2 regions of the Brevundimonas sp. FV2ps16 genome follow, and region 1 is predicted to be linked to the other one. Evidence: riboswitches for the same ligand, from Rfam matches in the RefSeq annotation. Region 1 holds a riboswitch; the other holds the start of a gene.
What was found. A riboswitch is a leader RNA that binds a small molecule or an ion and turns the genes downstream of it on or off. The one in region 1 is predicted to bind cobalamin.

Region 1 (9,869 bases):
CAAAGAAAAAGGGCCGGAACTTGCGTTCCGGCCCTTTCGTCTTGTCGGTTGGACGCCCCTATAATCGGGGAGCGCCGCGCCCGCGCAGTCCGCCGGCCACAAGGGCGATGACGAACAGGATGATGGCGATCACGGCGATGAATTTGGCGATCTCGAACGAGAAGTTCGCGATGCCGCCGAAGCCGAGAACGGCTGCGATCAAGGCCACGACCAGGAAGATAATTGCCCAGCGAATCATGGGTTTAGCTCTCCTGCGTTGATGTTGCCGACGGCGGCCTTGCGACCGTTCGTCCCGTCGGCAGATCAACGATCACGGACGCGGGGCGTTCCGTGGCCTTCGCAGAATCCTCAGCGCCGACGGCGACGTTTCGCGTAGCCGCCCTGGTCCATCTTCCGCTCCGCCACCATACTGGCGACAATGGCGGCGAGGGCCGGATTGCGCAGCAGCAAGAAGGCCGCGCCCAGACCGCCCACGGCGCCGATGATCGGCCGTTCGCGCACGATGTGGATCAGCTTGCCGACCAGACCGTCCGGCGCATCCTCTTCGTCCTCGTCGTCATGACTGTCCCCCTTCAGGAAGACCAGGGCCACGATCAGGGCGACCAGGGCGAACAGGCCGAAGGTAATGGCCGCCGCGCCCAGGGGCGTGGTCATCAGGCTGATCGCGTTGAAGATGGCGATGCCGAGGAACACCACGGCGAGGAACACGCTCGCGGCGACCACGCTGGTCGCCACGATCCGTTTGACGATGCCCTTGAACATCAGCGACGGCGGCCGGCCAGAAGCAGGCCGAGCACGACGCCGACGCCCAGGGCGATTGCGGTCGACTGGACCGGACGCTCCTGGACGCGTTCGACGATATAGCGCTGGGCCTCGTCGAGGCGTTCGGCGGCGTCGTCATAGTACTCGCGGCCGCGCACCCGGGCGGTGTCATAGTAGCCGCGCGCCTGTTCGCGCACTTCCTCGCCCTTGGCGCGCAGCTTGGCCTCGGCCTCTTCGGCCTTTTCGCGCAGGCGTTGGGTTTCCTCGCGGGCGCCGGTCTTCAGATCCTCCTTGAGGGTCTTCAGGTCAGCCTTGATGTCTTCTCTAGCCTTGGTGGTGGCCATGGTGCGCGCTCCAGTTTCAAGCTTGGCATTAGAATAGGGGACCCTGTTTGCGAACGCCACACCGTGGGCGAAGTTCCAGTCGATCCATAAGGCCTTATGGGCGGGGTCGGCCTCGTCAGGGACGATCCGCCGCACTAGATTGCGCCCATGACCGACTTTCTGTTCGCCCCCCGCCCCCTCCCCAGCCTGCCGATCACCGGCGACGACCGGCGTTTCCCGGTTCGTCGTATCCTGTGCGTGGGCCAGAACTACGCCGCCCATGCGCGGGAGATGGGCTCAGACCCGGACAAGGAGTCGCCCTTCTTCTTCTCCAAGCCCGGCGACGCCCTGGTGTCGGACGGCGCCGATCCGGCCTATCCGTCCGCGACGGCCAATCTGCATTTCGAGGCCGAACTGGTCGCCGCCATCGGCGAGGACGGCGGGATCGTGGGCTGGGCGGTCGGGTGCGACCTGACCCGCCGCGACCTGCAGGCCGAGGCGAAGAAGGCGGGCCGTCCCTGGGACGCGGCCAAGGGGTTCGACCAGTCGGCCCCCTGCGGCGCCCTGACCCTGGGCGCCCTGCCGAACCCGGCGGGGACCATCGCCCTGACGGTCAATGGCGAGACGAGACAGTCCAGCACCCTGGATGACATGATCCTGAACCCCGACCGGATCGTCGAAGAGGCCGGGAAACTTTGGACGCTGGAAGCCGGCGACCTGATCTTCACCGGCACCCCGTCGGGCGTCGGCCCGTTGACGCGCGGGGACCGGGTCGTGGTGACGATCGACGGGCTGGAGCCGCTCAGCTTCGAGATGGTCTGATGATCCTGCACGGTTATTGGCGGTCAGGCGCCAGCTATCGGGTCCGCATCGCCCTGGGGCTGAAGGGCCTGACCTACGAAACGGCGGCGCATGACCTGCGTCTGGGGGAGCAGAAGGCGGCCGATTATCTGGCGCTGAACCCCCAGGGCATGGTGCCGGCGCTGCAGGACGGCGACCTGATCGTCACCCAGAGCCCCGCCATTCTGGAATGGCTGGAGGAGACTCATCCCGAGCCGGCGCTACTGCCGAAAGAGGCGACGAACCGCGCCCATGTGCGGGCCATGGCGGCGCTGATCGGCTGCGACATTCATCCGCTGAACAACCTGCGGGTTCTGAAGTCTCTGCGCGGGGACTTCGGCGCCGATCAGGCGACCGTCGACGCCTGGGCCGCGCGGTGGATCACGCCGGGCTTCACGGCCCTGGAGACCTTGGTGGCGCGCCACGGCGAAGGCTGGAGTTTCGGCGACGCGCCCGGCCTGGTCGATTGCTATCTGATCCCGCAGCTCTATTCGGCGCGGCGGTTCAACATGGATCTGGCCGCCTGGCCGAGGCTGCTGGCGGTCGAAACCCGCGCCCTGGCGCACCCCGCCTTCCAGGCCGCGGACCCCGACCGCCAGCCCGACGCCGACGCCTGATCCCGATACCAGCGGTGGATAAGTAAGGTTCGCGTAACCTCTCGCTCAGCCTCCCTTAAGTATTGGGGGGCAAGATGGGAATGTGACGCATTCCTCCGCCACCCCTTCGGCGCCCTCGCCCATTGATCGCCTGGCTCTCGCCGTGGTGACCGAGCCTCAGCGCCCGCTCAATTCCCTGATGAACAGCCAGACGGGCGCGCGCGAAGACGCGATGCGCTTCCTGCTGCAGACCGGATCCGACGCCGGCGTGCGGATGATCGCGACCCGTCCCGTCGGCGACGGCGAACGCCTGCTCGGCCAGGCCTGGCCCTTCCCCTCGCCCTTCCGTGTGACGGTTCGCACCGTGTCCCTGAATGAAGGCCTGGACCGGGTCGAAGCCCGGGCGCGCCGGTCGCTGGAACGACTGGGCCTGCCGCGCGGCGAGGCCTTGCTGGTCGACAACGCGGCCGATCTGGCCGGCGCCGAAGGCCGCGCCCTGTGGGATCGTCTTCAATCCTTGAAGGATCGCGGCCTGTTCCGCAGCATCGGCTTCTGCGCCACGATCGAGGACGGGCCCGCCCTGCTGGCGCGACGCCTCGAGGCCGATGTGGTTCAGGTCTCTTGCAATCTTCTGGATCAGCGCGCCGCTGCGGAAGGGGTTCTGGACGAGCTCAAATCCGTCGGCGCTCAGGTTCATCTGGCCTCCGTCTTCGCCGGGGGCCTGCTGTTCGCCGGCGGGGACGACCTGCCGCCGCATCTGGCCGACTACGCCCAGGTCCTGTCGCGCACGCGTCGGCGCCTGGCGGAACGGCGTTGCGACCCGATGCAGGCGGCCCTGGCCTACGCGTTTTCACTGAAGGCTGTGGATCGCGTGGTGGCCAGCGTCGCCTCGGCCGCCGAGCTGCGCGCTATTCTGGCCGCCGCCCATGCGCCCAGCCCCGATCTGAACTGGTCGGAACTGGCGCTCGAGGCGCCGGCGGCCTTCGCCGCCGACGCCCGCGCGCGCATCAGTAGCGCAGCCTGACCCCGACATAGGCCGACCGACCGGGCTCGCCGTAGCCCAGCACCTGCTGATACCGCTCGTCGGCCAGGTTCTCGACCCGGGCCGTCAGGGCGACCTGGTCCGTCAGCTGATAGGCCGCGTTCAGGTTGGCGGTGACGAAGCTGTCGCGCACGCCGCCGGAATCATCCTGGTCGCCCTCGGCGCGGACGGTCAGGGCGCCCGAAAGCCGATCCCCCGTCCAGCCCAGGGTCGCCGAACCGGCGTGTTCCGGCACGCGCAGCAGGCGGGCGCCCGTCGTGCGGTCCTCGGCGTCGGTCCAGGCATAGGCCAGGGTCAGATCGAAACCGGCGACGAGCCGGGCGCGGCCTTCCAGCTCGATCCCGTCCGACCGGGTCTTGGCCACATTGATGTAGCGACCGGCGGAATAGGTGATCTGATCGTCCACGTTCAGGCGATAAGCGGTCGCGCGACCGTCGAAACGGCCATCGGCCGAGGCCCAACCCAGAGCGATCTCGACGCTGTCAGCCGTTTCCGGCTTCAGTTCCGGCCAGGGCAGGGGCGCGTAGCAGTAGTCGCAGACGGCCTGGCTGACGGTCGGGGCCTTGAAACCCGTGCCATAGGCGCCGGACAGGATGAAGCCGCCGGCCAGATCATAGGCCGCCGAAATCCGACCGGTGGTCTTTGAGCCGAAATCATCAGTGTCGTCGAAACGCAGGCCGCCGGTCAGGTTCAGGGCGCCGATATCGTATTGGGCCACGCCGAAGACCGAGGTCGTCGCCAGGTCACGCGCCTCGCCCGAAGACAGGTCGGCCGAGGATTCATCGCGTTCAGCGCCGAAGGCGTAGGTCACGCCCCGTGCCGCGCCGTCCGCCTGCCAGCGATAGGCCTGCCGGTCGCCGCTGAAGGTGGAGCCGAAGCCGCCGCTGTAGGAGGTGCGTTCGATGTCGGAGGCCGAGACGCTGAACTGGTGCTTCAGGCCCAGGGCCGTCAGGCTGGCGCGGCCGAAGCCGGACCATTGTTCCGACTCCTGAGTGTCGTCGGTGTCGGCCAGGGCGTAGGTCGGGGCCGGGAAGCCGTCCAGATCGGCCTCGCTCTTGGACCAGCGGGCCGATCCGTCGAACTTGACCGTGTCGGAGACAACATAGCGCCCCTTCAGACCGACGGTGGTGTTGGTGAAGCCGTCGGCCTCGGGATTGCCGTCGGCCTCGTCGGCGGCGGAAATGCCGTCGGTGTCGAAGTGCGAAACATAGGCGCTGACGGCATAGGTCTCATTGGCGACGCCGGCGGCCAGGCGACCGCGCACGGTGTCGAAACTGCCGGCCTCGGCCTCGGCGCGCAGGCCGTCGATCTCCTTGGTGGTGAAGGCGATCACGCCGCCGATGGCGTCAGATCCCCACAGCGACGACTGCGGGCCCGACAGGACCTCAATCCGGGCGACGTCGCCCAGGTCGAAGCCGGAGAAATCATAGGCGCCATTGATCTCGGCCGGGTCGTTGACCGAGACGCCGTCGACCAGAACCAGGGTCTTGCCCGGCGTGGCGCCGCGCATGCGGACCTGGGCGACGCCTCCAAAGGCCCCTGAACGCGTCACGGACAGGCCGGGGACGTCCGACAGGATGTCGGCGGCGAAGACGGCGCCGCGCTGTTCGATGGTGTTGGAGTCGATGACGCGTGCGCCGGGCGTGTCGGCGACGATGGCGGGCAGGCGGGTGGCGGTGACGACGACGTCGTCGAGCCGGGGCGCGTCGTCGGCCGCAAGGGCGGGCGCGGCCCAGATAGAGGCGGACAGAGCCGCCGTAGACATAAGAATGGAGCGCTTCATTGAGCGAGAATCCCCGATGTCGGCTCCGCGAGTGCGCGCGAGGAACCGGTATGAGCGAGCCGATCCGCCGGGCCTGAAGGGTCCGGACGGCGCAAGATCGGGTCGCTACGACGAGAATCCCCGCGCCTCTGTCTGGTCCCGGACAGCGGACGAGCGACATTAGGCGGCCAGGTCTCCTGGCTTGCGGGTCATAAACCGCCGTCCTCGCCTTCCCAGTCACCCAGTGGCGCCGGGGTGAAGAACCCCGGACGGACGACGCTCTCGCCGCCTACAGTTGCGGGCACAGCCACGGCGTCTCACCGTGTTCCCTTAACCGCCTGACGGGCCTATCGCAGGGGCGACAAGCCTGTGCAAGGGCGGCTTAACGGGCTTGAGCGGTCGGCTGTGATCCGTCACCCTGACAGCACATGAACGCGCCCGCTTTCCCGCCCCCCGAACATTCGCCCGAAGTCGCCGCCTCGCTGGAAGGGGCGACGCCCTTCATGGCGCAGTATCTGACGGCCAAGGCCGGACAGCCGGACGCCATACTCTTCTTCCGCATGGGGGATTTCTACGAACTGTTCTTCAAGGACGCCGAGGTGGCGGCGGCGGCCCTGGGCATCACCCTGACCAAGCGGGGCAAGCACCAGGGCGAGGACATCCCCATGGCCGGTGTGCCGGTCCACGCCATGGAGGGCTATCTGGCCCGGCTGATCCGCCTGGGCCACAAGGTCGCCATCTGCGAACAGCTGGAAGATCCGGCCGAGGCCAAGAAGCGCGGCGGCAAGGCCGTGGTCCATCGCGGCGTGGTGCGGGTGGTGACGCCGGGAACCCTGACCGAGGACAGTCTGCTGGACGCGCGCGGCGCCAACCGGCTGGCGGCGGTCGCGGTGCGCAAGGGCCGGGCGGCCGTGGCGGTGGTGGAGCTGTCGTCTGGGGCCGTGGACAGCGTCGCCTGTGCGCTGGAGGATCTGGGCGCGGCGCTCGCCGCGTTTCGGCCGTCCGAGGTTCTGGTCACGGACCGGATGTATTCGGACCCGACGACGCGGGACGCCCTGGACGGGTCCGGCGGCGTGGTTCAGGCTCTGGCGAGCGCCATCGCCGAACCCCAGGCGGCGCGGGTCCGCGTCGAACGGCTGTACGGGGTTGCGGCCCTGGACGGTTTCGGCGCCTTCGAGGAGGCCGAGGTCTCGGCTCTGGGCCTGATCGCCGCCTATCTGGAGACGACCCAAGCGGGCAAGGTTCCAGCCCTGGCCCCGCCGCGCCGTCTGGGCGAGAGCGGCTTTCTGGCCATTGACCCCGCCACCCGGGCCAGTCTGGAGATCGACCGGACGCAGAGGGGTGAGCGCGAAGGCTCGCTGCTGGCCTGTATCGACCGCACCGTCACCTCGGGCGGGGCTCGGGCCCTGGCGGAACGGATCGCCCGGCCGCTGCGCGATCCGCTGGCGATCAACGAACAGCTCGACGCGGTCGAATGGCTGCTGGAGCGGCGCGCCCTGCGGCGCGATCTGCGCGACGGCCTGAAGGCTTCGGCCGATGTGGCGCGGGCGGTCGGGCGGCTGGCGCTGGGACGCGGGGGACCGCGCGACCTGGCGGCGGTGCGCGTGGGCCTGTCGATTGCGGAGGGGATCGCGGGCCTGTTCATCGGCCAGGTGGATCCGATCACGGGTCAGCCCCGCCGCATCGCCTTGGCCCTGGACCGGCTCACCCTGTCGCCCGAAGTGTCGCGGCTGAAGGCCGATCTGATCGACGGCCTGGTGGACGAGCCGTCGCATCTGGCGCGCGACGGCGGCTTTGTGCGCCCCGACTATCGCCCCGAACTGGACGCCGCCCGCACCCTGCGCGACGACAGCCGACGGGTGGTCGCCGATCTGGAGGCCCGCGCCGTCGCCGAATCCGGCGTGGGCTTCAAGGTCAAGCACAACGCCGTCCTGGGCTATTTCCTGGAGACCTCGGCCAAGGCGGCGGAAGGCTTGCTTAGGGCCGGGCCGGACAGCCCCTTCATCCACCGCCAGACCCTGGCCAGCCAGGTGCGGTTCACCACCGTCGAACTGTCGGAGCTGGACGCCAAGATCAGCCAGGCCGGCCATCGCGCCCTGGCCATCGAGGCCGAGATCTTCGAGACCTGGCGGCGCGAGGTCGCCCGTCTGGCCCAGCCGCTGCAGGCGGTCGCCGAAGCCCTGGCCGAACTGGACGCCCACGCGGCCCTGGCCGAATGGGCGCAAGAAGTCGGGGCGACCCGGCCGGTGGTGGACGACAGCCTGGTCTTTTCCGTCGAGGCCGGGCGGCATCCGGTGGTCGAGGCGGCGGTCAAGGCCGCAGGCGACCCCTATACGCCCAATAATGCACGGCTGGACGGGTCAGGGTCGGATTGCGCGCGCCTGGCCATCGTCACCGGGCCGAACATGGCGGGCAAGTCGACCTTCCTGCGCCAGAACGCGCTTCTGGTGATCCTGGCTCAGGCCGGGGCCTTCGTTCCGGCGCGGTCGATGCGGCTAGGCGCCGTCGATCGGCTGTTCAGCCGCGTCGGGGCCGGAGACGATCTGGCGCGCGGCCGCTCCACCTTCATGATGGAGATGGTCGAGACCGCCGCCATCCTGACCCAGGCCACGCCGCGCAGTTTCGTGGTCCTGGACGAGATCGGCCGGGGCACGGCGACCTATGACGGCCTGGCCATCGCCTGGGCCACGGCCGAGGCCCTGCACGACGTCAATCGCGCCCGCACCCTGTTCGCCACCCACTATCATGAGCTGGCCCAGCTGGAGACACGGCTGGACCACGTCTGCAACCTGTCCATGACGGCCAAGGAATGGAATGGGGATCTGGTCTTCCTGCACGAGGCGGCGCCGGGGGCGGCGGACCGGTCCTATGGGGTGCAGGTGGCCAAGCTGGCCGGAGTGCCGCTGGCGGTGGTGGCGCGGGCGAAGTCGGTGCTGGAGCGGCTAGAGGGCGAGAAGGCCGCCACTGCGCGGCTGGACGATCTGCCCCTGTTCGCAGTCGCCGAGCCGGAGCCGGCGCGCGGTCCCTCAAAGCTAGAGACGGCCTTGAAAGCGGTTGATCCCGACGCTTTGACGCCGCGCGACGCGCTGGAAATCCTCTACGGGCTGAGGAGCCTGATGAATTCCGCGTAAGGACTAATACTTATCGATTAGAAATCTTAACCCTGTTGGCGGAAGGTCGGTCCTAAGTTAGGTTACACCTGCGTGGATTCGACCATGAAACTCAGCGCGCTCTCCCTTTCGGCCAAGACGGCCTTGATGGTCATTGCCGCCCTCGGCGCCCTGACGCTTGTCCTGATAGCTGTGTCCGCAGTGCTGTTGACCCGCGACGCCGAAGCCCGCGCTGCTGAGCGGCAAGAAGCCAATATGCGCGTCGCCTGGGACGTCCTGGCCGATTATGGCGACGGCTTCTCGGCGCGGGACGGCAAACTCTATGTCGGATCGACGCCGATGAACGACTTCGTGGAGCCGGTGGATCGGATCAAGGCTCTGGTCGGCGGCACGGCCACCGTCTTCCTGAATGATCTGCGTGTCACCACCAATGTGGTCAAGGACGATGGATCGCGCGCCGTCGGCACCAAGCTGAAGCCGGGCCCCGTCTATGACGCCGTACTGAAATCCGGCAAACCCTATCGCGGCCAGACCGAAATCCTCGGCAAACCCTATTTCGTCGCCTACGACCCGATCAAGAACGCCGCCGGCCAGACCATTGGCGTGCTGTACGTCGGCATACCCAAGGTCGATTTCATGGCCTCGGTGAACCAGGTGATCATCGCCCTGTTCGTCTGCGGCCTGGTCGCCGCCCTGCTCGTGGTAGGGGCCTGCCTGGTTGTTTCGCGCCGGATGTTCTCGCCGCTGAAGGCCCTGTGCGAGCGCATGGAAGCCCTGCGTCAGGGCCGCACCGATTTCGACGCCCCCTGGGTCTCGCGCGGCGACGACATCGGCCAGATCTCCCGCGCGGTCATCGCCTTCCGCGACGCCGCCGTCCGCCAGAAAGAGGGCGAGGCCGAGACCGAGGCCATGCGCGAGACCGCCCGCGCCACCCGCGTCGCCGGCGAAGCCGAGCGTGAGCGCCTGGCCGAAGAGGACGCACTGGTGGTCGAGGCCCTGGGCGACGGGCTTGCGGCCCTAGCGCGCGGCGACCTGAACCACCGCATCACCGCCACCTTCGCCGAGCGCAGCCGCAAGCTGAAGGACGACTACAACGCCGCCGTCGACACCCTGGCGGGAACCATGGGCGACATCATCGAACTGGTCGGCGCCATGCGGGCGGGAACCACGGAGGTGTCAGGCGCCACCGACGACCTGTCGCGCCGTACCGAACGCCAGGCCGCCGCCCTGGAACAGACCGCCGCCGCCCTGGACCAGATCACAGTCACCGTTCGCAAGACGGCCGAGGGCGCCCAGTCCGCCGCCGAAATCACGGCCCAGGCCCGTGGCGGGGCCGGCGCGCGCGAACAGATCATCGCCGACACCACCGCCGCCATGGGCGAGATCGAGGCGACCTCGGGCCGGATCAGCGAAATCATCGGCGTGATCGACGAG
Region 2 (9,869 bases), 1.1 Mb from region 1:
GCGTTCGAGATCGCCGAATACAGGACCTTGCGGACGTCGGTCGCGATACGCTTACGGCTGAATTCCAGCTCGTTCAGCGCCTTCTGAACCGGCATGCCGCGGATCGATGCGGCGACCAGGTTCAGCTTTTGCGGGCTGATGCGCACGTTGACCAGCTTGGCGCGGGCCTCGGTCGGGGCGACCCGACGAATGTTCTTGGTCTGGGCCATCAGTTACTTCCTTTTGGCCTTCTTGTCCGCCGCGTGACCCGGGAAGTTCCGGGTCGGGGCGAACTCGCCGAGCTTCATGCCGACCATCTCTTCCGAGACCGACACGGGCACGTGCTTCTGACCGTTATGGACGCCGAACGTCAGACCGACGAACTGCGGCAGGATGGTGGAGCGGCGCGACCAGGTCTTGATCACGTCCTTGCGGCCCGACGTTTGAACGGCGTCGGCCTTCTTGAGCAGATACCCGTCGACAAACGGGCCTTTCCAGGAGGAGCGGGCCATTCTTAGCGAGCCTTCTTAACGTGGCGGGTACGGATGATGTACTTGTCCGTAGCCTTGTTCTTGCGGGTACGGGTGCCCTTGGTGTCCTTACCCCACGGCGTAACGGGGGTGCGACCACCAGAGGTCCGGCCTTCACCACCACCGTGCGGGTGGTCGATCGGGTTCATGGCGACGCCGCGGACGTGCGGGCGGAAGCCCATGTGACGCTTGCGACCGGCCTTGCCGAGGTTCTGGTTCATGTGGTCGGGGTTCGAAACCGCGCCCACAGTGGCCATGCAGCCGTCCAGGACCATGCGAAGCTCGCCCGAGCCGAGGCGGATCTGGGCGTAGCCCTGATCGCGACCCACCAGCTGGGCATAGGCGCCGGCCGAACGGGCCAGCTGAGCGCCCTTGCCCGGCTTCATCTCGATGTTGTGGATGATCGTACCCACCGGCATCGAACGAAGCGGCATGGCGTTGCCCGGCTTCACGTCGGTCTTTTCGCCCGCGATCACCACGTCGCCGGCCTTAAGGCGTTGCGGCGCGATGATGTAGGTCTTCTCGCCGTCTTCGTAGGTCACGAGGGCGATGAAGGCCGTGCGGTTCGGATCGTATTCCAGACGCTCGACCGTGCCGACCATGTCCCACTTGCGACGCTTGAAGTCGATCTTGCGGTACAGGGTCTTGGCGCCGCCGCCACGGAAGCGGACCGCGATGCGACCGCCCTGCCCGCGTCCGCCCGACTTGGTCAGGCCTTCGGTCAGCGACTTTTCCGGACGGCCCTTGTGGAGCTCCGAACGGTCGACCAGCACGAGGGCGCGACGGCCCGGCGAGGTCGGATTGTAATGTTTCAAGGCCATCTGATCAGAGCCCCGTGGTCACGTCGATCGACTGGCCGTCGGCCAGGGTCACGATTGCTTTTTTGATGTCCACGCGACGGCCCAGGATACCCCGGAAGCGCTTGGTCTTGCCCTTTTGAACCAGGGTGTTGACCTTCAGGACGTTGACTTTGAACAGGCTTTCGACCGCTGCGGCGATCTCGTCCTTGGTCGCCGTGTCGGCGACGCGGAAGACGACCTTGTTCTGCTCGGACAGGATCGTGGCCTTCTCGGTGATCACCGGAGCCAGGATGGTGTCGTAGTGCTTGGCGGTAGGTTGAGCGGCCATTACGCGGCTTCCTTATCGCTGAAGCGGGCTTCGATCGCCTCGATGGCGGCCTTGGTCAGCACCAGCTTGTCAGCCCGCAGGATGTCATAGACGTTCAGGCCGGCGTTCGGCAGCACGTCGATGTGCGGGATGTTGCGTGCGGCCAGGCCGAAGTTCGTGTCGACTTCCGGACCCGCGATGATGAGAGCCTTGGTCCAGCCCAGCTTGCCGAGCGTCTCGCGCAGCGAGGCGGTCTTGGCTTCCTTGACCGAGACGGTGTCGACGACGATCAGGTCGCCCGACTTCACCTTGGAGGACAGGGCGTGACGCAGAGCGAGCGCGCGGATCTTCTTCGGCAGCGAGAAGCCGTGGTCGCGAACGACCGGACCGAAGGCGCGCGAACCGCCGACGAACTGCGGTGCACGGCGCGAACCGTGACGAGCGCCGCCGGTGCCCTTTTGCTTGTACATCTTCTTGCCCGTACGAGAATTCTCGTTGCGGGTTTGAACCTTGTGCGTACCGGCGCGGCGCTTGGCCAGTTGCCAGTTGACGGTGCGGGCCAGGATGTCGCCGCGGATGTCAGCGATGCCGAAGACGGCGTCCGACAGTTCCACGTCGCCGGCGGCCTTGCCGTCGAGTTGGATGACAGAGAGTTTCATTACGCTTCACCGCCTTCGGTCGCTTCGACGGGGGCTTCTTCAGCCGGGGTCGAGGCGGGTTGAGCAGCAGACTTGCTCGACTTCAGCGCACCGGGGAACGGAGCGTCGGCCGGACGAGCCTTCTTGATGGCGTCACGAACCTTGACGTAGCTGCCGTCATGACCGGGGACAGCGCCCTTGATCAGGATCAGGCCACGCTCGGCGTCCACGCGGACGACGGTCAGGTTCTGGGTGGTGACGGTTTCGGTCCCGTAGTGACCGGCCATCTTCTTGCCAGGGAAGGTGCGACCCGGGTCCTGACGGTTACCCGTCGAACCGTGCGAACGGTGCGAGACCGAAACGCCGTGGGTGGCGCGAAGGCCGCCGAAGTTCCAGCGCTTCATGGCGCCGGCGAAACCCTTACCGATGGTCTCGCCCTGGATGTCGACCTTCTGGCCCACCAGGAAGTGTTCAGCCGACAGTTCGGCGCCCACGTCCAGCAGACCGTCCGCATCGACGCGGAACTCGGTCACATAGGCTTTCGGTTCGACTTCCGCCTTGGCGAAGGTCTCGCGTTGAGCCTTGTTGGTGTTCTTAGCCTTCTTCGTGCCAGCGCCCAGCTGGAGAGCGACGTAACCGTCACGCTCCTGGGTACGTTGGCCGACGACCTGGCAGCCGTCGAGCTGCAGCACAGTGACCGGTACGTGCGCGCCGTCATCGGCGAACACGCGGGTCATGCCCAGCTTCTTGGCGATCACGCCCGTGCGCATCGGATCCCGCCTCTTTCTACTTTAAATCTTGATCTCGACGTCCACACCAGCGGACAGGTCGAGCTTCATGAGCGCGTCCACGGTCTGCGGGGTGGGGTCGATGATGTCGAGCACGCGTTTGTGCGTGCGGATTTCAAACTGCTCACGCGACTTCTTATCGACGTGCGGCGAGCGGTTCACGGTGAACTTCTCGATCAGGGTCGGCAGCGGAATCGGACCGCGAACGGTCGCGCCGGTGCGCTTGGCGGTATTAACGATCTCGCGCGTCGAGAAATCGAGGACGCGGTGATCAAAGGCCTTGAGCCTGATGCGGATGCTTTGATCCATATCGGTGCTTACTTCCAATGCGGTCGGAGGACCGCGTCCCTGTGAACCATTTCAAAGACCGAAGGCCTTCGGGCATATAGCCCTCAGGGAACGCAAATCCGCAAAAACGATCGGCCCACGCAGTTGCCCGCGAAGGCCGTTGAAATCCCAAGAAGCTGCAAAGAACAGTGACTTAGGTCGTTCCTGCGAACCGCGTTTGCAGCGAACTGCACAGCCGGTCCAACAAGAGTGGTGGCTTATGCCTATCGATTCTGATTTCGTCAAGCGCGCAAACCCCGGCTGAGACAGGATTTCGTCACGCGGGTTCCAGCGCCGGCGACGCCCCGGAAATCGCCCGGGGGCGCCCGGCTTCATCGACCGCCACCATGACGAACTCCGCCGCTGCAGACCGTCGCCGGTCGCCCGTCAGCAGGTCCTCGGCCCACAGTTCCACCTCTATAGTAACGGAGGAACGGCCGACCCGCGTCGCGCGCGACGCCAGCTCGATCATGTCGCCTTCTCTTATGGGAGAAGAGAAATCGATGCGGTTCGACGCCGCCATGACCATGACGGCCCTGGCCTTGCGTGTGGCGCAGACGAAGGCCGCCTTGCCCATCAGCTTCAGGGCGTCGCCGCCGTAGAGGGTGCCGTAGTGATTGGTCCAGGTCGGGAAGACCATCTCCACCGCCCGCAGCCAGCCGTCGTCCCGAGGCGTGCCCTCCATCAGAGGCGGCAGGTCGCCCTGCCCTTCCTCTCGCGGCGCCACCATGTTGAAGACGCCCCGCGTGCACAGCCGCCGCTCCCCGCTGACCGGCGCCTCAGCCCAGAGCTCGACCTCGACACCCATCGAGGTGCGCCCCACACGCACGATCTGACCCGTCGCCTCGACCATCTCGCCGATCCGGGCGGGGGCGGCGAAGTCGATCCGTTCGCATCCGGCCGTCACGGTCGGCCGCCGCGCATGACGCGCGGCGGCCAGAAAGGCGACCTTGTCCAGGTGCGCCAGACCGACGCCCCCGAACAATGTCCCGTGGTGATTGGCGTCCCCAGGGAAGACCATATCTATAAGCGTGACGCTCACGCCGCGACGGCCTCCTGGCGCGCGGCTTTCGCCGCCGACACCATATTGGCCAGCGCCGCCTTGGTTTCCGGCCAAGCGCGAGTCTTCAGGCCGCAGTCCGGGTTCACCCACAGCCGATCTGCGGGCAACTTGCCCGCCGCCGCCGTCAGCAGGGCCGCCATCTCATCCACCGACGGCACGCGCGGCGAGTGGATGTCATAGACGCCCGGTCCGATCTCGGCCGGATAGCGATAGTCGGAGAAGGCGTCGAGCAGCTCCATTTTCGACCGCGAGGTCTCGATGGAGATGACGTCCGCATCCATCGCCCCGATGGACTGGATGATGTCGTTGAACTCGGAATAGCACATGTGGGTGTGAATCTGGGTTTCGTCCCGGACGCCCGAGGCCGTGACGCGGAAGCTCTCCACCGCCCATTCCAGGTACGCCGCCCAGTCGGCGCGGCGCAGGGGCAGGCCCTCGCGCAGGGCCGCCTCGTCGATCTGGATCACGGCCGCCCCGGCCGTCTCCAGGTCCGTCACTTCGTCGCGGATGGCAAAGGCGATCTGGCGGCAGGTGGTGCTGCGCGGTTGGTCGTCACGCACGAAGGACCAGTTCAGGATGGTCACTGGGCCGGTCAGCATGCCTTTCATCGGGCGGTCGGTCAGGGATTGAGCGTAGCGCCACCATTCCACCGTCATCGGCTTGGGCCGCGATACGTCGCCGTAGATGATCGGCGGGCGGACGCAGCGTGAGCCATAGGATTGCACCCAGGCGGCCTTGGTGAAGACAAACCCCGACAGCTGCTCGCCGAAATACTGGACCATGTCGTTGCGCTCGAACTCGCCGTGGACCAGCACGTCCAGGCCTAGCTCCTCCTGCCATTTCACCGTCCGCGCCGTCTCTTCACGCAGGAATTGGGCGTAGGCCGCATCGTCGATGACGCCCTTGCCGTGGTCGGCGCGGGCTTTGCGGACTTCGGCCGTCTGGGGGAAGGAGCCGATCGTGGTGGTCGGATAGGCGGGCAGGTTCAGACGCCGCTGCTGGACCTGGCGACGGATTTCGAAGCAGGAGGTCCGGCGCGCCAGGGCCTGGTCGGCATCCGCCGCACGAGCCTGAACCTTCGGATCATTGATACGGGGCGAGGTGCGACGCGAGGCGACGGAAGCGGTCGAGGCGTCCAGCGCCGCCTTTACCGCAGCGCGTCCTTCGTTCAACGCCCGCGCCAGGGTCGCCAGCTCGCCAACCTTCTGAACGGCGAAGGCCAGCCAGTCCTTGATCTCGGGATCGAGGGCAGTCTCGCGTTCCAAATCGATCGGCGTGTGCAGCAAGGAGCAGGACGGGGCGATCACCACCTTACGTCCCGCAGCGACCAAAGGCTCGACCTTGTCGAGCACGGCGTTGAGATCGGCCTTCCAGACATTGCGGCCGTCGATGACGCCCAACGAAAGCACCTGATCGACCCGCGTCGCCGATGCGACTTGCGCCAGTTGCTCCGGCGCCCGGATCAGATCGATGTGCAGGCCGTGAACCGGCAGACGCAGCGTCGTCTCCAGATTGTCGCCCAAGGCCCCGAAATAGGAGGTCAGCATCAGTTTGATCGGCGGCGTGACATCGGCCAGCACGCGGTAGGCATGGTCATAGGCGGCCTTCGCCTCGTCGCTCAGGTCGGTGACCAAGCAGGGTTCGTCCATCTGGACCCAGGTGGCGCCCGCGCGGGCCAACGACCGCAGCACCTCCGCATAGACCGGCAGCAGGCGTGGCAGCAGGCTGAGCACGTCGAACGCCTCGCCCCGCGTCTTGCCCAACAGCAGATAGCTGACCGGCCCCAGCAGCACCGGCCGGGTCTCTATCCCCTGGGCCTTGGCCTCCAGATACTCGTCCAGCGCCTTGGTCGAGCCCAGGCGGAACAGCTGGTCAGCCGTGAACTCGGGCGCGAGATAATGGTAGTTGGTGTCGAACCATTTGGTCATCTCCATCGCCGGCGTCCCCTCGCCGCTCGCATGGACATGGCCGTGTGCGCAGACCTCGTCGTCGCCGCGCGAGCCGCGGGCCATGGCGAAATAGGTGGCCAGATCGACCCGATCCCCGCTCCAGCCGTAGGCGGGCGGCACCGCCCCGACCATGGCGGTCAGGTCGAGCACTTGATCATAAAGAGAGAAGTCGTTGGAAGGCACGATGTCGGCCCCCAGGTCGCGCTGTCGCGCCCAGGTCAGGCCGCGGAGCTCGGCAGCAGTGGACAGGAGGGCATCGGCGTCGGTCTTGCCGGCCCAATGAGACTCAAGCGCGGTCTTCAGTTCTCTCTTGGGGCCGATGCGGGGAAAGCCGAGGGTGGCGACCTGGACGGTGTGGCGGGTCATGACGTTCGAAACCTGTGTTGTGGCCAGGTTTCGGACAGGGTCGCGCGGACGCCGACGCGGACGTGCAGGGTCCGGCGGCGCGCATGCGGCCTGACCGGACACCCCGCCGGAGGACGTTATCTGTCGGGGCAGGTCTCCTGGCTCACGGGTCGACGCCTCGGATCCGGCCTTCCCGGCGCGGACGCCAGTGACACGAGATGGACCCTCGACTCGCCGCTTACAGTTGCGGGGGCAGCGCCGGTTTCACACCGACTTCCCTCTTAGCTCTGGGCGCCAAACGACGCACAGAGACCACGACGGATGCAAAGAACGGCATAAACCCAGCTTCGTCAATACATATAAGGATATGCTTATATGATTATGTGATTGCTCGATCTTAACCCTTTGCCTCGAGATACGCGCACCCCTGACACATTGCAGCCACAAGGCGTGGCAGATGGGCCACATGGCAGTTTCAAGACACTTATATAACGGCGATTTAACGCTCAGCTTGGCCGCGTCCTGATAGCAGCCGCCCTCCCCGGACCCCCATCCGGGTCGAGACCGCTAAGGACAAAAGAAAATGAAGACGATCCTCCTCGCCACGGCCGCCGCCGCCCTGTTCGCCGCCCCGGCCTTCGCCCAAGACGCCATCGGCTCGGTCGGCGTGACCTACTCCAATCCTTCGATCGAGGTCGCAGGCAATGACGTCGACGCCGACGTCTGGACCGTGGACGGCGCCGTCGCCCTGCCGGCCGCTGACTGGACCGTGACCCTGAACGGCGCCGTCGACTACACCAAGGCCTTTGGTGAAGAAGACGTCACCGGCGTCGCCGCCGCCCACCTGACCAAGATGTGGACCGCAGACGTCCGCGCCGGCGCCTTCGTCGCCGCCAACGACATCGGTTCGGGCAACGATCCCGTCTGGACCGTCGGCGCCGAAGCCCAGAAGTACCTGTCCAACGCGACCCTGACCGGCCTGGTCGCCTACACCACGGCTGACGATGTCGACGCCGACATCTGGACCGTCGGCGGCGACGCCGCCTTCTACGTCATGCCGAACCTGCGCCTGAACGCCGGCGTCAGCTACAACAACGTCGACGTCACCGGCGGCGACGTGGACGCCTGGACCTACGGCGTGGGCGCCGAGTACGAAATCGAGAACACCCCGTTCTCGGTCGGCGCTTCCTACACCCGCGCCGACGTCGACTCGATCGACGTCGACACCTGGTCGCTGGGCCTGCGCTACAGCTTCGGCGGCGGTCTGCAAGCGCGTGACCGCGCCGGCGCCGGCCTGAACGTCTCGTCGATCACGAGCGTCCTGGGCGCCTTCTAAGCCCTTCAGGTTTTCCTGAAAGCAGAGGCCCCGGCGGAGCGATCCGCCGGGGCATTTTCTTTGCTTCGGACACGAAAAAGGCCCCCGGGGTTCCACGACCGGGGGCCTTTCCTCTCGCGGCGAGAGACGGGTCTTAACGCCCGATATGAACCGTTCCGGATCCGACGATGGAGCGGGACACAGCGCCGGTCGCGGCGGCGACGCGGACATCGCCCGATCCCGCGATGGCGACGCTGAGGTCTCGCGTGGTTCCGCCGAAACGGACGTCGCCAGAGCCGCCGATGGCCACCGACAGCTTGTCCATTCGGCCCTGCCGGATGTTGACGCCCCCCGAACCGCCGATGGAGACGTCGCCGCGACCGTTGACGCCGGCCACCTCGACGCTGCCGGAACCACCGACCGCCGTCTTGAGGTTTCCGGTCGCCCCGGCGGAGATCGAACCCGATCCGTCGACGTTGGCTTCGAGCGAACGGGACGTGCCGGCGCGAACCGACCCTGACCCGCCGACGCTCAGTTCGAGGGGGCCGTCCACATTGGCGATGGTCCAAGTCCCGCATCCGCCGCTGTCGAGTTCAACAGAACGCGCGCCGCGTCCCACGGAGCCGAAGACGGCGCCGCCCGCGCTGACGTCCACATTACGGGGGGTCCGCACCACGATCATGGGGGCGTCCTCCAGACGGATGCGACCCAGATCCCGCACCTCGACGGTGGCGCCCTGACCCGGCTGGGCGGCGTCCGACCGTCCCGAGTTACAGTTACGTATGCCGTCGCTTCGGCCCCAGAGGCCGTTGCGGCGAAGCCCGCCGTCGATCTCGACGTCGCGGCCGTTACGGCGCACCTGGATGGCGGGCAGGCGCGAACGGCCTTGCGTCACCTCGACGCCGACATCCTGACGATCTTCGACGATGACGATCACGCGCGCCACGGCGTTGCGGATCTCAACCTCGCCGGCGGAGGCGGGCGCAGCGGCCGCCAATCCGATCAATGCGGAGACTCCGGCGGCGGCGATCAATGCGGTCTTCATGTGCGGCCTTCCCTTTCCCGATTACGAGAGAAGGGTGCGCGCCCGGTCGCCCCGAGTCATTTTAACTCGAGGTCATGAACTCGAATTAACGGGGCCTGCCAGCGCCCCCGCGCCGTCGGCGACGCCAAGGCGAGGCTCGAAATCTCGCTGGAAGGTGGCGATCCGACTCTTCATCGCCCCCGCCCGTTTCAGCGCCAGCGACGCCGCCCAGCGAGCCGCCAGTTCGGGGTTGGTCATACGGTCGGTGAAGCGCGGTCGCCCACCCAGACCGCGGATCACCGCATTGGTGAACAGCGCCCCGTTTCTGAACCGCGAAGGCCAGGTCTGGAAATCCATCGACAGGCTGACGCAGAAGCGGTCGAGGTTCTCTACCCGGTGCGGGGCGTACAGCGGCCAGGTAAGGGCGCGGCCCGGCTTGAGATCCATCACCTGGGCGTCGTTCTCGAATGCCAGCCTATAGGGCAGTTCCTCGGTCGTCTGACGGGCGACGACCTGTTCCATGTTGCGCTCGGGCAGATGCCCCTCGTCGCCCGGATAGACGAACAGCCGCTTGCGACCGCGCAGATGGAACAGCACCACGCCGGCGGCGTCGAAATGATACGGCACCCGCGCCTTCGGCGACGACAGGATCAACTGGCCCGCGTTGCGGACGGCGCGCATACCCCGATAGGTCGCCTGGATCGCGCGAAAGTCTGTCATCGCCGCCTGCCACAGCTCGGGCCACCCGGTCTCGACCCCGCGCAAATTCACCCAGAGGCGGCCCTGTTTGATCGCCTCCAGCAA

Region 2: linked by a shared signal. The riboswitch ahead of metE (5-methyltetrahydropteroyltriglutamate--homocysteine S-methyltransferase) and the one ahead of ACW170_RS04385 (TonB-dependent receptor plug domain-containing protein) in region 1 are both predicted to bind cobalamin.

Annotation. Positions count from the first base shown of each region.
Region 1 covers NZ_CM178728.1:922,315-932,183, forward strand. Annotated here, with positions in the region: gene ACW170_RS04355 (DUF1328 domain-containing protein) at 59-238, opposite strand; gene ACW170_RS04360 (hypothetical protein) at 349-762, opposite strand; gene ACW170_RS04365 (glycine zipper domain-containing protein) at 762-1,106, opposite strand; gene ACW170_RS04370 (fumarylacetoacetate hydrolase family protein) at 1,254-1,907, shown strand; gene maiA (maleylacetoacetate isomerase) at 1,907-2,542, shown strand; gene ACW170_RS04380 (aldo/keto reductase) at 2,625-3,545, shown strand; gene ACW170_RS04385 (TonB-dependent receptor plug domain-containing protein) at 3,529-5,346, opposite strand; cobalamin riboswitch at 5,496-5,678, opposite strand; gene mutS (DNA mismatch repair protein MutS) at 5,754-8,456, shown strand; gene ACW170_RS04395 (methyl-accepting chemotaxis protein) at 8,541-9,869, shown strand, end outside.
Region 2 covers NZ_CM178728.1:2,003,202-2,013,070, reverse strand. Annotated here, with positions in the region: gene rplV (50S ribosomal protein L22) at 1-209, opposite strand, end outside; gene rpsS (30S ribosomal protein S19) at 213-491, opposite strand; gene rplB (50S ribosomal protein L2) at 494-1,330, opposite strand; gene ACW170_RS09745 (50S ribosomal protein L23) at 1,335-1,637, opposite strand; gene rplD (50S ribosomal protein L4) at 1,637-2,275, opposite strand; gene rplC (50S ribosomal protein L3) at 2,275-3,024, opposite strand; gene rpsJ (30S ribosomal protein S10) at 3,046-3,351, opposite strand; gene ACW170_RS09725 (acyl-CoA thioesterase) at 3,647-4,411, opposite strand; gene metE (5-methyltetrahydropteroyltriglutamate--homocysteine S-methyltransferase) at 4,408-6,747, opposite strand; cobalamin riboswitch at 6,858-7,058, opposite strand; gene ACW170_RS09715 (porin) at 7,310-8,062, shown strand; gene ACW170_RS09710 (head GIN domain-containing protein) at 8,196-9,086, opposite strand; gene ACW170_RS09705 (transcriptional regulator) at 9,159-9,869, opposite strand, start outside.